Regions from separate parts of the Saccharopolyspora antibiotica genome, predicted to be linked through region 3. Evidence: riboswitches for the same ligand, from Rfam matches in the RefSeq annotation. Region 3 holds a riboswitch; each other region holds the start of a gene.
What was found. Region 3 has a riboswitch for thiamine pyrophosphate ahead of ACL03H_RS11920 (thiamine ABC transporter substrate-binding protein). Riboswitches for the same ligand answer to the same signal wherever they lie in the genome.
Positions count from the first base shown of each region.

Region 1 (3,232 bases), on a different contig from region 3:
CAGCAGCCCGTCCGGAACCTTCGCCGGCTCCTCGTTCCCCGGCAACGACTACTCCTACGTGGAGGTCGCCTCGGGCGAGACCCCGCAGCCGCTGGTGAACGACTACGCGGGCGGCAGCGTCGGCGTGGGCGGCTCCACCGAGGCCGCCGAGGGCGCGTCGATCTGCCGGTCCGGTTCCACCACCGGCTGGCACTGCGGCACCGTCGAGGCCAAGAACCAGACGGTGAACTACGCGGAGGGCAGCGTCGAAGGCCTCACCCGCACCGACGTGTGCGCCGAGCCCGGTGACTCGGGCGGCTCCTGGCTGTCCGATGACCAGGCGCAGGGCGTGACCTCCGGCGGTTCGGGCGACTGCACCAACGGCGGGACCACGTACTTCCAGCCGGTCAACGAGATCCTCGACGCCTACGGGCTCACCCTGCTCACCCAGTGAGCCGCCCGCGCCCGGTGAACCCGGGTGCGCGGCGAACGCCCGTGAACGCCCCTCGTTCCCGGGTGACCGAGCGGTCCAGGAGCGGGCTGCGCCTCAGCCCCACGAGGCGCAGCCCGCTTCCGCGATTTCTCAAGAAATCTCTCTTCCCCCGCCGCCGTCACCGCGCGCGGTACCGCGATTTCTCGCGAAATTGCCGCCCCGCGAGCGCGGTCCGCGGCGTTGTCCGCGCGGAGCCCGGCACCCGGGGTCGACGCGTCGCACCGCGATTTCTCGCGAAATCGCAAGATCGGTGGTCAGTCGGGCAGGCCGGCGCGGAGGGACTCGGCGGCGGCGCGCGGGTCCTCGGCCTCGGTGATCGCGCGGACCACGACGATGCGCTCCGCTCCGGCCGCCACCACCTCGGGCAGGTTGGAGTGGTCGATGCCGCCGATCGCGAACCACGGCCTGCCGTGGCCCCGGTGCTCCGCCGCGTGGCGCACCAAAGCGGGCCCCGCGGCCTCTCGGCCGGGCTTCGTCGGAGTCGTCCACACCGGCCCGGTGCAGAAGTAGTCCACTCCGGCCTCGGTCGCGCCCGCGTCGGCCTGCACCACGTCGTGCGTGGAGCGGCCGATGGCGATCTCGTCGCCGAGGATCCGGCGGGCGACCGGGACGGGGAGGTCGTCCTGGCCCAGGTGCAGCACGTCGGCCTCCGCGGCCAGCGCCACGTCCGCGCGGTCGTTCACCGCCAGCAGGGCCCCGTGCCGCACGCACGCCTCCGCGAGCACCTCCAGCGCCGCGAGCTCCCGGCGCGCCTCCAGCGGAGCGCCGTCGCGCCCCTTGTCCCGCAGCTGGATCACGTCCACGCCACCGGAGAGCGCGGCCTCGACGAACTCGGCCAGGTCACCCCGCTCGGTGCGCGCGTCGGTGCAGAGGTACAGCCGTGCTTCGGCGAGCCGCGTGCGGATGCCGACACCGTCCAATCCGGGCATGACCCCAGGGTATCCCCGCCCCCGCTGGTCCTGGCCGCCTGCTGACCACGTCCCCGGTGATGAGTACGGTGGGAGGTGGTCCGCACGGGAGTCCGGAGCAACCGGGCTGAGAGGGGGCACGAGCCCCGACCGTCGAACCTGATCCGGGTCATGCCGGCGCAGGGAGCGCAGATGTCTGAGCTGTCGGCCGTCACCGTCGTGGGTGGCGGCGTCATCGGTCTCGCCGTGGCTTGGCGGGCCGCGCGCGCGGGGCACCGCGTGCGCGTGATCGACGCCGGGGAACGCGCCGCTTCCTGGGTGGCCGGCGGGATGCTCGCCCCCGTCGCCGAGGCGACGCCCGGCGAGGAAGAACTCCTGGAGCTCGGCTCCGAGTCCCTGCTGCGCTGGCCCGGCTTCGCCGAGGAGCTGGTCCGCGATTCCGGGCGCGCCACCGCCCTGCGCACGGAGGGGACCTTCGTGGTGGCCGTGGACGAGGCCGACCGCGCCGACCTGGACCGGCTCGCCGAGCATCTCGCCTCGCTCGGTCGCGAGGTCACCCGGCTCAGCGCGCGGGAGCTGCGCCGTGCGGAACCCTCCCTCGGACCCGGAGTGCGGCGCGGGCTGGCGGTGCCCGGGGACCTGGCCGTGGACAACCGGCTCGCGCTGGCCGCGCTGCGCTCGGCGGCGGAGGCGGCCGGGGCGGAGTTCCGCGACGGCCGGGTGCGCGCGGTGCGGCCCGGAGCGGTGGAGCTCGATGGCGAAGAGCTGCGCTGCGACGTCGCGGTGATCGCCGCTGGGGCGCGCTCCGGCGAGCTGCACGACGGGCTGCGCGGCCGGATCCGGCCGGTGAAGGGCGAGGTGCTGCGGCTGCGCGCGCGCCGCTCGGCGCTGCCACCTCCCACCCGGACCGTGCGCGGACCGGTGCACGGCAGGCAGGTCTACCTGGTGCCGCGCGACGACCGAGGCCTCGTCGTCGGCGCGACCCAGCACGACGCCGGTTTCGACCTCGGCGTCACCGCGGGCGGGGTGCGAGACCTGCTGGCGGACGCCGAACGGCTGCTGCCGGGGATCGCCGAGTACGAGCTGGTCGAGGCCCTCGCCGGGTTGCGGCCCGGAACCCACGACAACCTGCCGTTGATCGGGTGGCTGGAACCCGGGGTGCTGGTCGCGACCGGCCACCACCGCAACGGGTTCCTGCTCGCGCCGATCACCGCCGAGGCCGTGCTCGCGGTCCTGGCCGGGCAGCGGCCACCCGCGGCCGTCGATCCGGAGCGGGGACACGACGGAGGAGGTCGACCGTGCAAGTGCTGATCAACGGTGCGCCGCGACCGGTGACCGCGGACGACACGCTGGCCGGAGTGCTGGCGGAGTTCGGGGTGGCCGAGCGCGGCGTGGCCGTCGCCGTCGACGGTGCGGTGGTGCCCAGGGCTTCCTGGCCCGCCACCCGGTTGCGCGACGGGGCGGTCGTGGAAGTGCTCACCGCGGTGCAGGGAGGCTGACGTGGACGATCCACTGGTGATCGCGGGCCGGGAGTTCGGCTCGCGGCTGATCACGGGAACCGGGGGAGCGGCGAACCTCGCAGTGCTGGAGCGCGCGCTGATCGCCTCGGGCACCGAGCTCACCACGGTCGCGATGCGCCGCGCTGACGCGGGCGGGCGCACCGGGGTGCTCGAACTGCTGGGCAGGCTCGGCATCGAGTCGCTGCCGAACACGGCGGGGTGCCGGACCGCGGCCGAGGCGGTGCTCACCGCCCAGCTGGCGCGGGAGGCGCTGGAGACGAACTGGGTGAAGCTGGAGGTGGTGGCGGACGAGGAGACGCTGCTGCCCGATCCGGTGGAGCTGCTCGACGCGG
Region 1 covers NZ_JBJZOI010000005.1:86,908-90,139, forward strand. Annotated here, with positions in the region: gene ACL03H_RS04915 (alpha-lytic protease prodomain-containing protein) at 1-433, shown strand, start outside; gene thiE (thiamine phosphate synthase) at 727-1,401, opposite strand; TPP riboswitch at 1,476-1,583, shown strand; gene thiO (glycine oxidase ThiO) at 1,573-2,691, shown strand; gene thiS (sulfur carrier protein ThiS) at 2,679-2,879, shown strand; gene thiG (thiazole synthase) at 2,881-3,232, shown strand, end outside.
Region 1: it holds a riboswitch for thiamine pyrophosphate, as region 3 does, so the genes downstream of both, thiO (glycine oxidase ThiO) here and ACL03H_RS11920 (thiamine ABC transporter substrate-binding protein) in region 3, are expected to answer to the same signal.

Region 2 (3,232 bases), on a different contig from region 3:
AGTCCACGCTCACCGCGCTGCAGGAGGCCAAGTCGAAGCTGGCCTGGTCGATCTACGGCGACTGAGCCCGGAACGGGCGGCGGCTCAGGCCGCCGCCCGGCCCTCCTCCGGAAGCTGCCGGCTCGGAGCCTCCGGGTGCAGCACGTGGATCTCGGCCACCGGTTGTTCGGCCTCGGCATCGGCCTGCGCGGCGGCCGCTTCGCGCCTGCGGTCCGCGATGTAGAAGGGGGCGGCCGCCAGCACCGGCACCAGCATCCCCGCCAGCATGATCAGAATGGAAATTCCCGTAGTCAAGGCCACCGAACCCCGCGCGGTGGGACGCCGCCGCCCCACGACCGAGCACGCCGAACGAACGTGTCGTGGACCTCATCGTCGCGGCGGAGGGTGTTCGTTAACACCACCCGAAAGTGCTCCTGATCACGATCTTCGAGTCGTCTCAGCAGGTGGTCATCGCGGCGGGACCGGAGCCCAATAGTTGATCTTGAGAACCCCGGAACCCGCTGCGGCACAACCCGATCCGGCGCCTCACCACCAGCGGTGGAAGTGGTGCACGGGCCCGTGCCCCCGTCCCACGTCGAGCCGCTCCGCCGCCCGCAGGGCCTCGGTCAGGTAGGTCTTGGCCTCCCGCACCGCCGAGATCCAGTCCGGCGAGCGCGGGCGCAGCGCGGCCACCGCCGCCGAGAGCGTGCACCCGGTGCCGTGATCGCTGGTCGTCTCGACCCGCTCCCGGCGCAGCAACTCGACGCCGCCGTCACCGCGGAACAGGTCGACGCTGCTCGGCTCCCGCAGGTGCCCGCCCTTGAGCAGCACCCGCCGCGCCCCCAGCCCCGCCAGTCGTTCGGCCTGCGCCGCCATCCCGGCGGAGTCCGCGACCTCGGGCTCACCGAGCAGGTCCGCCGCCTCCGGCAGGTTCGGGGTGATCAGGTCGACGCGGGGCAGCAACTCGTCGCGCAGCACCGCGACCGCCTCGTCGGCCAGCAGCCGGTGCCCGCTCTTGGCCACCATCACCGGGTCCAGCACCACGTGCGGCGGGGCGTAGCGGTCCAGCGCCGCGACCACCGCGCGGATGACCCCGGCGTTCGCCAGCATCCCGATCTTGACCGCGTCCACCCGCACGTCGTCGAGCAAGGTGTTCAGCTGGGCGGTCACGAACTCCGGCGGCACCTCCCGCACCTCGGCGACGCCGGTGGTGGTCTGCGCCACCAGGGCGGTCGCCACGGCCGTGCCGTAGGCGCCGTTGGCGGAGAAGGACTTGAGGTCGGCCTGGATCCCGGCACCACCGCTGGGGTCGGTGCCGGCGATGCTCAGGACGTTGGGGATCCGCCCGGATTGCTCGGGGCGGGCAGCACGAACGGTCACGTCGGTGACGTCCCTCCGCTAGCACGAACTAGGTCAGGTTCGACGGGTCTGCTCTCAGCCCGGCCGCTCGCCGGGCACCCCGCGTCACTGCTCCCAACCTAGCAACCAGCTCCGCCGCGGCCAGCGGCCCCGACTCACTCGACCAGGCCGATGATCGAGCCCGGGGTGAACCGCTCGCCCGCCCGGCCCTGCCACCAGAGGGTGCCCGAGGCGGGAGCCAGCACCGCCCGGGTCCGGCCGTCAGCCCGGACCTCCGCGACCGCTTCCCCGCCGCGCACCCGCTCCCCGTCGGCCGCCAGCCAGCGGAGCAGCTCCCCCGGCTCGTGCGGGTCCGCGCGCGGGCGGGGGAAGTGCAGGTCCGTCACGGCGTTCCCCTCCAGCGTCCGGCGCGGCGAAGGGCCCAGCATGGGCGGTGATCCTTCTCACCACAAGTGAACCTTCCGCTCCCGGACCTGCTGCGAGCGGCGCAGCTCGCCAGCAGCGCCGGGGCGAGACCGTACGGCTGAACAGTCCCGGCAACCCGCTCGGAGCCGCGCGGCCGGGGAATCGGCCGCCCCCGCGAATGCAACGTGGGCGGGGGCTCGTCCGTCTAGAGTTCGAGATCCGGCCAACGGACCGAAGCCGGGCGGCCCCGCGCGGCGGGCGTCCTGAAAGGCATGGGGGTGGGACGGCAGTGTTCCCCGATCAAGAGCACGTGTGGTGGATCGTCGGCGCGGGCCAGCGCGTCCGGCACGCGATCACGGTGCGCCCCGGTGCCAGACCCGCCGGCGACCCCGTCTCCGCGCTCTGCTCGAAAACGATCAAGCTCCCGCACGAGACCTGGCCCGCGAGCAAGGAGCCGTCGAGCCGTCGCATCACGCAGCGTTGCGCCGAGTGCGAGCACCAGGTCGAGGAACAGCTGGCCCTCGATCGGGATCTCGTGGTCACCACCTGGGACGCCTGAGGGCGAGCGATGTCACACCGCTGACGGGTGATCACCTGGTGAGGCGACCCTCGGTGGCGGATTAGAGTTGATGCAATGGACACCACTGCCGACGCCCCCCGACCCACCCGTTCCCGCCGCTCGTCCCGGCCGGATCCGGCGCAGGTCTGGGCCCCCCTGGCCGGTCTCGCCGACGCGGCGGCGCGAGGCGGCGCGTCCGGAGCCGTTGCGATCACCCGCGGGTTCGACCGCAACAGCAGGCTGCGCGCCAAGGCGCTGCGCGAGCTGCTGGAGGAGCGCGGCGCCGCGGCCATCGAGATCACCCCGGCGGTGGGCAGCGAGCGGTTGCTCGCCGGCACCGAGATCAGCTCGGTGGTGAACCTGATCGGCTCCGGTTCCTGGCAGCCGCACCGGTTGGCCGCCAAGCTGCGCGCCCCGCTGCTGGTCCCCAGCGCCGGCGAGTCGGGCGACTCCTCCCGGGACGTCATCGGCGTCACCGGCGCCGAGGGCGCGCGCGACGTCGCGCTCTCGCACGTGGCGGTCCGGCCCGAAGCGGACGGCGAGGGCAGCCTGGTCGTCACCGCCGACGGTGAGCCGCTCTCGGTCCCCGGTGGTTCCGTCGCGGTCACCCTGCGGGAACAGCGCCTGGAGGTCCGGCTGGCCGGACCCGACTTCGCCGAGCAGACCTTCGCCGCGGGCGAGGTCCGGGTCGAGACGGTCGACGCGCCGCACCGGCTGGTCCGCGACGAGCTGCCGATCGCCGCGTTCGAGGGCGCGCTGACCTTCACCGCCGAGCCGACCGGGCTCGTCCTCCGCTCCGTCTGAGGCCTCCTCGCGCACCGAGCCGCTGCTCCTCCCCCGAGGGCAGCGGCTTCGTCGTTCTCGGCCCCGGATCACCTCCGGCGCCGGGGCGCCCGGTGCAGCAGCGCCGCGGCGGCCGCGAGCACGACG
Region 2 covers NZ_JBJZOI010000014.1:115,258-118,489, forward strand. Annotated here, with positions in the region: gene ACL03H_RS13755 (polysaccharide pyruvyl transferase family protein) at 1-65, shown strand, start outside; gene ACL03H_RS13760 (hypothetical protein) at 85-294, opposite strand; gene thiD (bifunctional hydroxymethylpyrimidine kinase/phosphomethylpyrimidine kinase) at 526-1,359, opposite strand; TPP riboswitch at 1,353-1,451, opposite strand; gene ACL03H_RS13770 (biotin attachment protein) at 1,494-1,766, opposite strand; gene ACL03H_RS13775 (hypothetical protein) at 2,033-2,302, shown strand; gene ACL03H_RS13780 (hypothetical protein) at 2,378-3,106, shown strand; gene ACL03H_RS13785 (hypothetical protein) at 3,175-3,232, opposite strand, start outside.
Region 2: it holds a riboswitch for thiamine pyrophosphate, as region 3 does, so the genes downstream of both, thiD (bifunctional hydroxymethylpyrimidine kinase/phosphomethylpyrimidine kinase) here and ACL03H_RS11920 (thiamine ABC transporter substrate-binding protein) in region 3, are expected to answer to the same signal.

Region 3 (3,232 bases):
TGGGTGGCGGACAGCTACCCGAGGCTCGTCGCCCTCGCGGCCGACGAGAGCACCGGGGTGCACCTCGCCGCCGGGCGGATGGCCGCCCGCGTCGACCTCGGGGACCAGGTGCCGCCCGAGGCGCTGCTGCTGCCCGACCTGCGGCCCTGCACCCCCGGCGAGCTCCCGGAGGGCTTCCGCTCCGGCTACCGGGCGACCGCCCCGCTGATCGACATGCCCCGCTACCTGGAACACCTGACCGGCCGCTTCCTCGCGGCGGGTGGCGAGCTGCTGCTGAGCCCGGTCTCGTCGCTGGCCGAGGCGGTCGAGGAGGCCAGCCGGATCGTCGACTGCACCGGGGTCGGCGCGCGCGAACTCGTCGGCGACCCGGGGGTGCGACCGGTGCGCGGCCAGCACGTCATCGTGCGCAACCCGGGCCTCGACGAGTACTTCGTCGAGGTGGGCGGGGCGGAGGAGTTCACCGCGTGGTTCCCGCACGGCGACCGCGTCGTCCTCGGTGGGGTCGCCGTCGAGCACGACTGGTCGCGGGTGCCGGACCGGGCGACCGGCGCCGCGATCCTGCGCCGGTGCGCCCAGGCCGAACCGCGACTCGCCGGGGCCGAGGTGCTCGGTCAGCAGGTGGGGCTGCGCCCCGGGCGCGAAGCGGTCCGGCTGGAGGTCGAGCGGATCGGCGGCGCCACCGTCGTGCACAACTACGGCCACTCCGGAGCCGGAGTGGCGCTGTCCTGGGGTTGCGCCGCCGAAGCAGCGGAGCTGCTGGGCTGAGGCTCAGGTGAGGGCGTCGACGACGCCGTCGATCTCCTCGGCCATGGTGATGTCCTTGGCCGTGATGCCGCCCTCGGAGTGCGTGGAGAGCGCGAAGCGGAGCGTGCGCCAGCGGACGTCGAAGTCGGGGTGGTGGTTCTCGCTCTCGGCGATCTCCGCGATCCGGTTCACGGCCTGGATGGCCTGCGGGAAGCTCGCGAACTCCACCGCCCTCGTGATGGTGGAGCCCTCCTGGGCCCACTCCGGCAGCCGGGACAGCGCCTCGGCGACCTGCGCGTCGTTCAGCAGTTCGGTCATGCCTCCATGGTGGGCCTCGACGGGCCCCGATGCGACCGTCGGCCCCCGGCCGAGTGGCGGCACGTAGACTTCCGGGGCCACGGGAGTCCAGCGCGCTGGGCTGAGAGGAGGGGCGAAGCCCCTCGACCGTCCGCACCTGAACCGGATCATGCCGGCGCAGGGAGGTGTCGCGATCAGCTCGACGTTGCACGCGTGGCCGTTGCCGCTGTGCTGCTCGGGAGGACCGTTGAACCGATATCCGCGCTGGGTCGCCGCCCTCGCGATCGCCTCGCTCACCACCGGGTGCTCGCTCATCGGCAGCGGCGAACCGGAATCCGGGGCGCGCACCGTCACCCTGGTCGCGCACGACTCGTTCGCCGCCGATCCCGCCGCGCTCGCCGATTTCGAGCGGCGCAGCGGCATCCACCTGGAGGTGCGCAACAGCGGCGACGCGGGGGAGCTGACGAACAAGCTGGCGCTGTCCCAGGCGGCCCCCCTCGGCGACGTGGCCTACGGGGTGGACTCCACCTTCGCCTCCAGGGCTCTCTCGGCCGACGTGTTCGAGCCCTACCGGCCCGACGCGGCCGATCGCGGCCCGCAGCGCTACGCGCAGGACCAGCAGCACCGGCTCACCGCGGTCGACGTGGCCGACGTCTGCCTCAACGTCGACACCCGCTGGTTCGCCGAACACCGGGTGCCGGAGCCCGCGACGCTGCGCGACCTCACGGACCCGCGGTACCGCGACCTGGTCGCGCTGCCCGACCCGACGACCTCCTCCCCGGGACTGGCCTTCCTGCTCGGCACCATCGCCACCTTCGGCGAGCCCGGCTGGCAGGACTACTGGCGCCAGCTCACCGCGAACGGGGCGAAGCTCTCCTCCGGGTGGGAAGAGGCCTACAACCAGGACTTCTCCGGCTCCACCGGGCAGGGGCCGCGGCCGATCGTGCTCTCCTACGCCTCCTCGCCCGCCGCCGAGGTGGACGAGGCGGGCCGGCCGCGCACCCGGGCGCTGCTCGACGGGTGCTACCGGCAGGTCGAGTACGCCGGGGTGCTGACCGGCGCGAAGGACCCGGAGGCGGCGCGGGAGGTCGTGGACTTCCTGCTCTCGCCCGAGTTCCAGGGCCAGGTCGCCGAGCAGATGTACGTGTACCCGGCGGTGGAGGGGATCGCGCTGCCGCCCGGCTGGGAGACCAGCGCCCCCCTGCCCCCGCGTCCCACCGAGCTGCCCGCCGCCGAGGTGGAGCGCAACCGGGACCGGTGGGTCGACGAGTGGCGGACGCTGATCCGGGGATGAGCGGCAGACTGCCCGCCGCGCTCGCCGCGGCGGTCGTGCTCGGGTTCCTCGGGCTGTTCTTCGCCTGGCCCGTCGCCGCGATCATCGGGCTCGGGCTGGGCGGCGCCGGGCCGGTTCTGGCCGAGGCGGCGACCTGGCGGCTGGTCGGGTTCACCCTCGGGCAGGCCGCCGCGTCCACCGCCGTCGCGCTGCTGGCCGGGATGCCGCTGGCCTACGTGCTGGCGCGGCTCGCGATCCCCGGCCGCGGGCTCCTGCGGGTCGTGGTGACCGTGCCGTTCGTGCTCCCGACGATCGTGGTGGGGATGGCGTTCCGGGCGCTGTTCGGCGCCGAGGCGGGGGTGAGCGCGATCGTGCTGGCGAACGCCTTCTTCAACGTGGCCGTCGTCGCCCGCACGGTGAGCGGGCTGTGGGGCCACCTCGACCGCCGCGCCGAGGACGCCGCCCGCTCGCTCGGGGCGAGCCGGTGGCGGGCGTTCACCTCGGTCACCCTGCCCGCCCTGCTGCCCGCGCTCGGCTCGGCCGCCGCGGTGGTCTTCCTGTTCAGCGCCACCAGCTTCGGGGTGGTGCTGGTGCTCGGCGGCGGCGCGCTGCGCACCCTGGAGACCGAGATCTACCTGCGCACCGTGCAGCTGCTGGACCTGTCGGGTGCCGCCGCGCTGTCCCTGCTCCAGCTGGCGGCCGTGCTCGCCGCGCTGCTGGTGGCCACCGCCGCGCGGCGCCGCCGGGAGACCGCGCTGCGGCTGCGCGCCCCCGTCGACACCGCCCGGCGGCCGCAGGGCGGGGAGCGGATCATCGTCGGGTTCGCGCTGCTGGTGGTGGCAGCGCTGCTCACCCCGATCGCCACCCTGCTGGTCCGCTCGGTGTCCACCCGGGACGGGTGGGGGCTGGACGGCTACC
Region 3 covers NZ_JBJZOI010000012.1:57,242-60,473, reverse strand. Annotated here, with positions in the region: gene ACL03H_RS11930 (FAD-dependent oxidoreductase) at 1-765, shown strand, start outside; gene ACL03H_RS11925 (4a-hydroxytetrahydrobiopterin dehydratase) at 769-1,062, opposite strand; TPP riboswitch at 1,132-1,242, shown strand; gene ACL03H_RS11920 (thiamine ABC transporter substrate-binding protein) at 1,289-2,335, shown strand; gene ACL03H_RS11915 (ABC transporter permease) at 2,332-3,232, shown strand, end outside.